DNA from 3 places in the Paenibacillus sp. J2R1T-4 genome. Region 2 is predicted to be linked to each of the others. Evidence: riboswitches for the same ligand, from Rfam matches in the RefSeq annotation. Region 2 holds a riboswitch; each other region holds the start of a gene.
The links. A riboswitch is a leader RNA that binds a small molecule or an ion and turns the genes downstream of it on or off. The one in region 2 is predicted to bind cyclic di-GMP.

Region 1: another riboswitch for cyclic di-GMP. It lies ahead of AC58QD_RS18895 (hypothetical protein); the one in region 2 lies ahead of AC58QD_RS23500 (hypothetical protein).
Region 3: another riboswitch for cyclic di-GMP. It lies ahead of AC58QD_RS22645 (hypothetical protein); the one in region 2 lies ahead of AC58QD_RS23500 (hypothetical protein).

What each region holds. Positions count from the first base shown of each region.
Region 1 covers NZ_JCAUBA010000011.1:95,624-98,907, forward strand. The annotation lists gene AC58QD_RS18895 (hypothetical protein) at 1-1,320, opposite strand, end outside; cyclic di-GMP riboswitch class II at 1,403-1,486, opposite strand; gene AC58QD_RS18900 (S1C family serine protease) at 1,590-3,284, opposite strand, start outside.
Region 2 covers NZ_JCAUBA010000016.1:117,099-120,382, reverse strand. The annotation lists gene asd (archaetidylserine decarboxylase) at 41-829, opposite strand; gene AC58QD_RS23500 (hypothetical protein) at 953-1,201, opposite strand; cyclic di-GMP riboswitch class I at 1,269-1,376, opposite strand; TPP riboswitch at 1,492-1,598, shown strand; gene AC58QD_RS23495 (ECF transporter S component) at 1,693-2,277, shown strand; gene AC58QD_RS23490 (ABC transporter ATP-binding protein) at 2,331-3,284, shown strand, end outside.
Region 3 covers NZ_JCAUBA010000015.1:76,931-80,214, forward strand. The annotation lists gene AC58QD_RS22640 (IclR family transcriptional regulator) at 1-716, opposite strand, end outside; gene AC58QD_RS22645 (hypothetical protein) at 1,059-1,268, opposite strand; cyclic di-GMP riboswitch class I at 1,338-1,421, opposite strand; gene AC58QD_RS22650 (class I SAM-dependent methyltransferase) at 1,511-2,296, opposite strand; gene AC58QD_RS22655 (PIG-L deacetylase family protein) at 2,449-3,159, shown strand.

The DNA of each region.
Region 1 (3,284 bases), on a different contig from region 2:
CGATGAGGAATCGCCTAAGGCATTATCCCATTGATTGAATGATTGACGAGTCTGATCGACCAAAGCGGTGTAGGCACTAACTGCAGATTGGACTGAGGTCCTATATGCATCTTGTAATTCACTTAGCTTATCACCGGATAATTCCAATAAGCTTCCACGAATACCAGTAGGAACATTCTGCAAACGATTAGTAAGCTGGGTCTGATTCGCTGTAGACCAATCCGTTACCCACTTATCGAAATCCTGCAGATCCTGCTGGGATACAACTCCATCCGCATCGGCCGACAATTGCTGATTAACTCGTTGCAATAGATCACTGGTGTTACCGACGTTATTGTTCCACTCTTGATATACTGCACGCGCAACACCTGAAGCTGCCGTATGCGCTGCAACTTCTGCACGAACGTCAACCCATAGATTATCAGCTAGATTATCTAAAGCCTTGTTCGCTCTGCCTAAAAGCCTTTGTGTAATATCCCGTCCTGAATCGCGTAGTTGGTCTGAAAGGTCATCATATTTAGCCTCTATCCAGTCATTCAGTTGAGTCCGAATACCCGATAAGCCGTCTTCACTAATTTCAGTAGGCGATGCATCAATCAAATTCTTCACACTGTCCAGATATTGGCCACCAGCTGATAGCAGGGAATCTCTCCAGTCTCTGAAGATCTGTCTTGCCTCAGAAGAAGGGGTCGGGCGTTCCGGACGATCTGGACGATCTGGACCATCTGGGCCATCTGGATCGTCCGGGCGATCTGGATCGTCTGGTCTGTCTGGTCGATCTGGGCGATCTGGTCGATCTGGTCGATCTGGTCGATCCGGTCTGTCTGGGCGATCTGGTCGATCTGGACGATCTGGACGATCCGGTCTGTCCGGGCGGTCCGGACGATCCGGACGGTCTGGGCGATCTGGACGATCTGGACGATCTGGACGATCCGGACGATTCGGTTTGTCCGGTCTATCCGCTCTGTCTGGACGGTCTGGGCGATTTGGTTTGTTTGGTTTGTCTGGTCTGTCTGGCCGATCCTGACGGTTTGTTTTGTCCGGTCTGTCTGGGCGATCCGGTCGATCTGGTTTGTCTGGTTTGTCTTGTTTTTCCGGCTTGGCCTTCTGAGCTACAGAGGAAGAAAGCGCAGCTGCTGCTGCTGCTGCATTGCGGTGGCTGCTCTTAATGTATACGGCAGCTAATGTATAGTCCGGTTTGGCAATTGGTGGTGTTTGCGGTCCGTGATGTCGCTTAAGCTTCTCCTTTAGCACTCCATGTGAAATCATATTGGCATTAGAAGAAGCTGAAAATGGGGATGACGATGAGGGCAAAATCATTGCGGTTCCTCCTTGAATCAAGTTAAATCATACACGTTACGTAGTTGTCCGGACAAAGAAAAGACCGCCTTTTCAGTCCAGCAAAAAGTACGGTCGGTTGCATCACTGACTCCTCATGTCCCAGATGCCCAATTACAAGACATGAATCATAGTCCCCGATATGTTATTGCTTCTATATTATCACGATCAACCCGGTACTTACCAGCCTATTTTTGGTAAAATAGACCTAAAATAAAAGTTTTACAAAACTATAAAATGGTTCTATTTAACTACTCCTTGATCATAATGGAGTTAGCTGCTGTAGTGCTGCGATTCACATTTTCTTCCGTGCTAACCGCATCATTCATTTTGATCGTGATCGTATATGTTATGTTGTTCCGATTGAATACGTACTCTGTCTGTGTATAAGGGGCTTTCTTCAAGTTATAACGGATGGATACTTTCTTGCCTTCACCTGAATAGGTGGAATCATCAGTAATCTCATACGTAAACTCCTTGTCGTTCTCGTTGCTCTTCTTATGTCCCTCTTCGAGCTTCTTGACAACATCCTCAACAGTCGATTTATCATTTGCTTCTACAGATACCATACCGCCGTAGAAGGTAAAAGCCATCCTTGGACTATCCTTCGTGATAAAATCGCTATAAGAATACCAGGTTTCTGGAATTTGAATGGAATATTTGAACTTCTCATTCGTATATTTGATTGTTTTGTTTTTATCTGTTATGTCATCTTCATCCTGGATAAAACCCAGGTTCGTATTCATATCTTCTTTGTTCACTTTTATAGATTTGATAATTCCTGCGATAAGTTTGGTTACTTCCTCATCATCAGCATCATTCTTGAAGCCTACATTAATCTCGTATTTATACTTGTCCTTGATCAAATAAATTCTTTCTTCAGATTCCCACTCGTCGCCGCCCATCTTCGAAGCCAATCGAACCTTTCTGATCACAACACCGTCTGTAGTAAATTCTTCCCAATCACCGATCTGCCGGTAGTCTGCAACAAACCGATCTTTGAATTGCTGCTCTTCACGGACCGTCCAGTCTGCCAAAGTCTCTCCAGAGGAAGCTGATGTGACATACACTTCTACATGCTGGTCATAATCTTCATTTGAATAAGAAAGCTCGCTGGTATATTCATTTCCTGACCAACCGGAAGGAAGCTCGAAGGATAAGCCGTATTCATTCGTAAATACAGCATCTCCGTCCTTATAAATCGAGATATCCTTAAGTGAGGCATCTTTGGCGTCAAAGCTCAAGGTAAAGCTATCCAACAAATCATTATAGAAATTATGCTTCACCTTGTTCTTGTAATTCTCTTCGTTCTCCACGATCAGAGTTATGTAATAGATTTTGTCACCCTTCAAGAAAGCACGGACTTGGTAATAGTTTTTACTGTTCGATTGGCCTACCAGTTTGGCATATGAGTACGGCTTTTGCTCAATATATCGCTTCTCAAGAACCGAATCATCGAAGTCATTAGTCAACTTGCGCAGCAATCCCTTTACGGATAAATCTTCACTTTGCTCCTCATCAACCGAGATACTGATCATGAACTCCCCTTTGGCATCACCGAAGATCACACGATCCCCTTCATCAGTCTGCATGCTCTTCACAAGCCCGGCGGGATACTTCATCGACCATCCATAATGGCTGTCCCCGATATGAGTTTTGCCTTGGTCATTGTCAATATAAGATCCATCGGAATCCTGCGTCCACTGGGATGCAGACTCTGTATCTTCTTCTAATACTACACTGCGCACGACCGTCTGTCCGTCAGATTGCATCGTGATCCGTATTGTATCATCAGGCAAATATTTCTTCATAAATTCATTATATTCAACTAGTGTTGTAATCGATGATTGATCGATGGATACGATTGCGTCGCCTTGCTTGATACCTGCTTTGGCTGCTGGAGAATCCGGATCGACATAGGAGACCTTAAGACCTTCCTTGGCCGG
Region 2 (3,284 bases):
ATTTGTACATTCCAAAAAGCGCCATCAGGAATACTCGAGCTTATTTGACGTGTAACGTTCCGAGCTCTTCGCCCATACTAACCTTGGAACCGACCTGCAGGTCCTGGCGAGGAGTCATAATACCTGACTCTGTCAAGAGCACTACTGTTGATCCGAACTCGAAGTAGGCCAAGTCGCCTCCACGTTCTAGCTGATCCGTCAGGTCTTCGGTATATCGGATACTGCTCACATTCATAGCGCCTACTTTTACCACCGCTAACTCGCCATACTCATGCTCGATATAGGTAATTAAACGTTCATTGCGGCTAAGTACACGCTTCATCTGCGTCAGACCGAAATCGTTGACGGGATACACTTTGCCTGGGACATGCTCCTTCTCCACGATAACTCCAGCTGCAGGAGAATGGATGCGGTGATAGTCGGTCGGGCTCAAATACAACACAAAGTAATAGCCATTCTTATAATTGACTTGACGAGGAGAGCGATTGAGCAGCTCATCAATGGTATAGTCCTGCCCTTTCACGTTAAGCAATTGGCCAGAATCAATACGTCCCATCCCCGTAATAAGTGCATCAACAGGGCTGACAAGTGAATCGGGGTGCTCGTGAATCGGGCGTAGCCCGGGTTTAAGCTTCCTTGTGAAAAATTCATTAAGCGATCTGTATTCATGTACTGCTTTTTCCGCATCTTCTGTTCGAATACCATATAGTTTGGCGAAGCGGGGGATGAAGACGCGGCTTGCACTCGATTGTGCAAAAGCACCCGTAATACTGGAGATCCATTTTCGTGAGGAAAGCTCAGTTAACAATCGGAAAAAGGGTCGATTCATGAAAAGGGGTCACCTGACTCTTTCGTAATCGGTAAACTGCGTCAGCCTAATATTGACACAGAAAGCAGTCTAAATCAATAGATAGCAACATGAAAAGCGACCTTGACTGGGCCGCTTGAATGATTAGTGTTCCGTATCTGGATTGGAATCGAGCTGTAACTGAAACAGACGTTCCGTCTTTTTGTATTCTTGACAGGAGAGGCAGGTTGCAGCGTTAATGCTGATAGGAGTGGAGCAGCCTGCGTACTTGATGCACTGGATAGGTGTTTTGTCATCGGGATCGGGGAACACTTCTACACAGTAACGGCAATTGGATATAAGATCCTTGGTTACCAATAACATCAATCGTTTTAAACGAGTTAATTCTTCCATCAAGTCGCTCCTCACAAACAGGCATGATCATAAATACAATCGCTGCCGGGGGCAACGACTGACGCCTATGAGCAGCCCGGCTATCGTGGAGCAAGGTGTCGAGTAGACGACCTTCTGCCCTGTAGATCCGTGGATTTGCGTCACCGCCTTTCGGCCGGTTTTGCCATTTATCAATATTCACGAAACGTTAGAATTATAGTACCATATGAAAAGTCAATTTGTCACTAATTGACAATTAGGACGAATGCAAAGTGTTGTAATTGACAAAATGGAAATGCATGTTAAGATAAATGTGTCACTAGGGGAGCCTGATAAGGCTGAGACTGGATGCTTGCATCCTAGACCCTTTGAACCTGATCTGGTTTGTACCAGCGTAGGGAAGTGGGACGTACTCATTCGAATGAATATCGAATAGTCATCCACCCTCTGCGAGGGTGGATTTTTTGTGTTCCACCCCAATAATCTAATGGAAGAAGAAGGAGTGAGAGTTCATGTTCAAATCTTTGAAGCTGACTGATATTCTGGTCACGGTGGTCATTGCGGTTGTATTCGCGATTGTGTACAAATTGTGGTCCCCTCTGTACTATGCTGTGAAGCCGTGGGGGTTCCAGTTGGATCAGCTCATCTACCCGATGTGGTTCATGGCGGCAACTGTAGCATTTCTTATTATTCGGAAGCCTGGTGTTGCACTTATTGCTGAGCTTGCTGCTGCATCCGGTGAATTCGTAACGGGTTCGGAGTGGGGCGTGTCCGTTTTTATGGCAGGAATTCTGCAAGGACTTTTCGCAGAACTTGTATTTGCTGCTTTTCGGTATAAGAAACATTCGCTTGCTGTTGCTTCGTTAGCTGGTGTGGGAGCATCGGTCGGATCTCTGCTGATGGATTTGTACTACAATTATATTGACGATCTATCGCTCTGGAATGTAACGATTCTTCTGGGTTCTCGTATGATAGGTTCGGTCATCATATGTGGTGTATTCGCCTACTACTTAGTAAAAGCATTGGAAGCAACAGGTGTGACGAATCTGGTTCGCCCGCCAAGCAAAGCGGATTATGATCTGCTTAACCGGCCATGAGTGAAGCCGCGGCAGTCGCGAAGCTGAGACTTGCTTTTCCTGGAGGGCAATCATTGTTATTCCGTGATCTCGATTTGTCCGTCCGTTGCGGGGAGAAAGTATTGCTTCTTGGTCCTAGCGGCTGCGGGAAATCAACGTTACTCCAGGTGTTGACAGGAATTATTCCGAATTCAGTTGAGATGCCCATCAAGAGTGAACGGCAACTGATTCCGCAGTCGTGGGGTTTTGTATTTCAAGATCCTGATACCCAATTTTGTATGCCTTATGTGGACGAAGAGCTAGCTTTTGTCTTGGAAAATCTGCAAGTGCCGCGAGAGAAGATGGCATCCAGGATTGCAGAGCTTCTATCTCGAGTCGGATTGAGTCTGGAATCCATTCATACCCCGATCCAAGAGCTGTCCCAGGGAATGAAGCAGAGGTTGGCGATCGCTTGTGTGTTGGCATTGGAGCCAGAAGTATGGTTCGTGGATGAACCGACGGCTTTGCTCGATGATGTCGGCACGAAGCAGGTGTGGGATACGCTGAAGGAAGCAACGATCGGGAAGACTTTGATTATCGTCGAACATAAAATTGATGAGATAGCCGAATTCGTAGACAGGGTCGTCGTGCTGGATGCTCAAGCGACAATAGTTGCGGATGGCCCAACACAAGATGTCTTCTCCGAGATGAGGAATCGATTAACTGCAGAAGGAATCTGGATTCCTGGTATATGGAAGGATTACCTTCAGGGCGAACGTTACCGACAGCTAATGGAGGGCAAGAAGGTTGAATCGGCTTCTCCCGAGCATGAATTGCTGACGCTCAGCAATTGGACCGTTCTGCGCGGTAAGCGGGAAAAGCTGTTCGTACAAGACGTGCAAGTGCATGCTGGCGAGTGGATCTCTATCATCGGGGCGAACGGAGCGGGGAAGAGCACGATGTTATTAGCGCTGCTGCAGCTGCTGCGCACGACTGGTCATTACACTTTGCTCGGACAGCCCGTTACACGCCGCTCAGACAGCCCGGCT
Region 3 (3,284 bases), on a different contig from region 2:
CTCTGAATCATTCTCACATAGCTTTCCAGCTCCTCCTGACTCACACTCACTACCATGGTGGAGATGCTAATGGCTGCTGTTACTCCGCCCCCATAACCACGAACAGGAACCGCCGCGCAACGCACGCCTAATTCATTCTCTTGATCGTCTACTGCGTAACCTTTACTCCTCACAGTCGACAATTCTTTAAGAAATGCGGCTTGATCTGTAATTGTGTACGGCGTCTGCGGGGTGAATGGATATCCCTTCAACATTTTCGCCAGAACTTCCTGCTCACGAAACGCGGTCAACACCTTGCCAACCGCACTGCTGTGCAGAGGAACTCTTCGACCGATTCTGGAATATCGGATGGCCGCGAGCTCTCCTTCCACCTTTTCAATATAAACACCCTCTTGTCCGTCAAGAATGACCAGATGCACGGTCTGACCTGTTTGCGCGGACACCTTCTTCAAATAAGGCAGCGAAGCGGTTCTTATATCCATAGAGCCTAGCAGCAGACCGCTCTTCACCAAATAGGTCAGGCCCAAACGGTATTTGCCGCTATCTGCATCTTGATCGATGTAACCGTGCATCTGCAGCGTCTTGAGCAGCGAGTGAACCGTACTCTTATGTAGTCCCATTCGATCGCTAATTTCCGTGATTTTCAGCAGTGGGGTCGCTTCCGTAAACAAATCTACGATCTTAAACGCCCGATCCAGAGCTTGAATAATAGGCATAATGTTATGCGCCTTTCTTGTAAATGTGTTCTATATTATAAAACTCAGTTCTCATAATAATTTTACTGGAGTCTCCAATAAATTACAATACCAATTCTCTTAATTACTGATCAGCTTTACTTTAATTGCAATACAGCAACTAATTCCCTCACGAGTCCACTTTTTGGCTTCTATCTCAACTATAATTGCTTTTCTGCAACTAAATTGGCCCCAACCACCCCGTATGCTCTAATTAATTGCTTTAATGCAACTAAATCTACCCAGCACGCTTCAAACTTTTGCAGCAGAACTCCACCATACTAAATAAAGCAGCCTGATGGCTGCTTTATCCTGAATCCAGTTTTATCCGATCGCTACAGTTTTGTACTCCTGGCATGCCAAGCATGTTGACACATCCACACATGTCGGGTTCATCGTCCCTGTGAACTTGGTACAGTAGATGGGTGTTTTGTATTCCACGTTCGGAGAGATCATTAAACAATATGCACAGTTCCCTATTAATTCGATAGTTAACCGATGCAAATCTACTTTTAGCTGTCTTACTTCATCCACAATAACACCCTCCATCTATATATCCTATAGAAAAGACACTGCCCATAGACAGCGTCCTTGAGAGTACGCTTGGGCAACCCGGCTGTCATAGCTTTCGCAGTAGACCCGTGGCTTTGCGACCCTGTCTTTCGAGCAGGTTTGCCTAATTCCTTCCGAAGAACAAATTATAAATCCGTGACTATAGTAACATACATTAAAAATCCGATTAATAGGTACTAGGACCTATAAAATAAAATTCGAGCTCAATAAAGCTTCTGAGCTACAAATCGTAGCCTTACATAATCCATTTTCCAAGATCCGTCACTCCATAGCTTAGCTCGAACTAGATCAGTCGTTTCCTTGTATACTAGCTCAATCTGCTCTGGATTCAACCCTGTGGTAAACACTCCGCAAAACATGTCCAGCCAATGTCTTAAACCGTTCTCACCATCGGTCAATACAGTTGGCCGATCAAAGGTTACGAGATTACGCACGATGAAGCCTTGGGCTTCCAAGATTGTAGCATATTGTCCGGCTGAAGGGAAGAACCATGGATTGCGGGCTGCAGCATCCACGCCATGGCTCCTAAGCACTTGCGACAAAGCATCAACGATGTGCCTTACGTTGCCTTGCGAGCCGAATTCTCCCACGAATCGGCCTCCTGATTCTAAGGCCCCCCATACCCCGCGAATCACATTTGCAGGTTGTCTCATCCAATGCAAGGCCGCATTAGAGAATACAGCACTGTAAGTACCCTCAACATGTAAATTTTCTGCGTCTGCTACATGAAAGGAGAGATGAGGATACTTACTTCTCGCCTTTAAGATCATCTCACTTGAAGAATCTATCCCTGTCACATCTACACCGCTCTCAGCAATTTGTGCGCTCAAATCTCCCGTTCCACAACCCAGATCCAGAATCCGTTCGCCTTGAAGGGGATTCAGCCAATCGATCACACTCCTGCCATATTCCGATACAAAGCCAAGGCTGCCATCGTACAGCTGCGGGTTCCACATATTGGTGTGCTTTTCGTTTTCAGATTGCCTCATTTCATTGTCCTCCTATAATCATTTGTGGTTAAAGAAGTGCTCCTGTATGCCCTCTAACTTGTATTTTGAGCCTTACTCTGTTATAAGTCTAATATATAGAACCTTTAGATATAATAGGTATTTCCTATAGAAGAAATGGAGGTAATAGCTTGATGAACGCTACACCTCATCAGCAAACGATTGCCATCATTATGGCACATCCAGACGATGAAACATTCACTAGCGCAGTAACGATCCACCAAGTTGTGCAACAAGGACATCGGGTTGTGTGTCTTCTAGCTACGAATGGTGAAGCCGGCAAGAGCGGCCGGTTGAAGCCCATGACCAAGGATGAGCTATCCATTAAACGCCGGGAGGAAATGACCAAGGCCGCATCCGTGCTAGGACTTGCCGAAGTTCGATATCTGGGTTATCCGGACGGACGACTAGCCTCTGTTGACCGGAATTTATTACGTGATCAGGTTGCCCAATTCATTCGCGATACTTCAGCCGATATCATCATCACATTTCCCGAGGATGGAATCAGTGGCCATAAGGATCACACGGCCATTCATCATGCCGTCCGCGAAGTTGTGACAGCACGAGAGTGTCCAAGTGTACGCAAGCTGTACTACGCAGCAAGTCCTGTGCTGCTCGCTGCGGGATATCTCCCTTCCATCAGCTATAATGTAATGCCTTATTGGACGGTCAAGAAACAAGCCCTGCTTGCACACGAATCACAGATCTTATCTATAGAGCGTGTCTTCGGTTCCATGGGGGACGAGAGCACCATTCATGAGGGTAAACGCGAGGAGAAGTTTATTCTGGCTTGGGAGAATGGCGTGCCATTTCCGGTCAAAAACGAGTCCAGTCTTACAGAATAGATGATTCGTAAAGCTACATTCTCTATGTCAATCGAGAAGTTACATTCGCAAATGATCTACCAGCGTACAAAGAAGAAAGCCGGGCATACAGCAAAGTCTTGGCGATTAAGTCCAGTTGGCGCGCG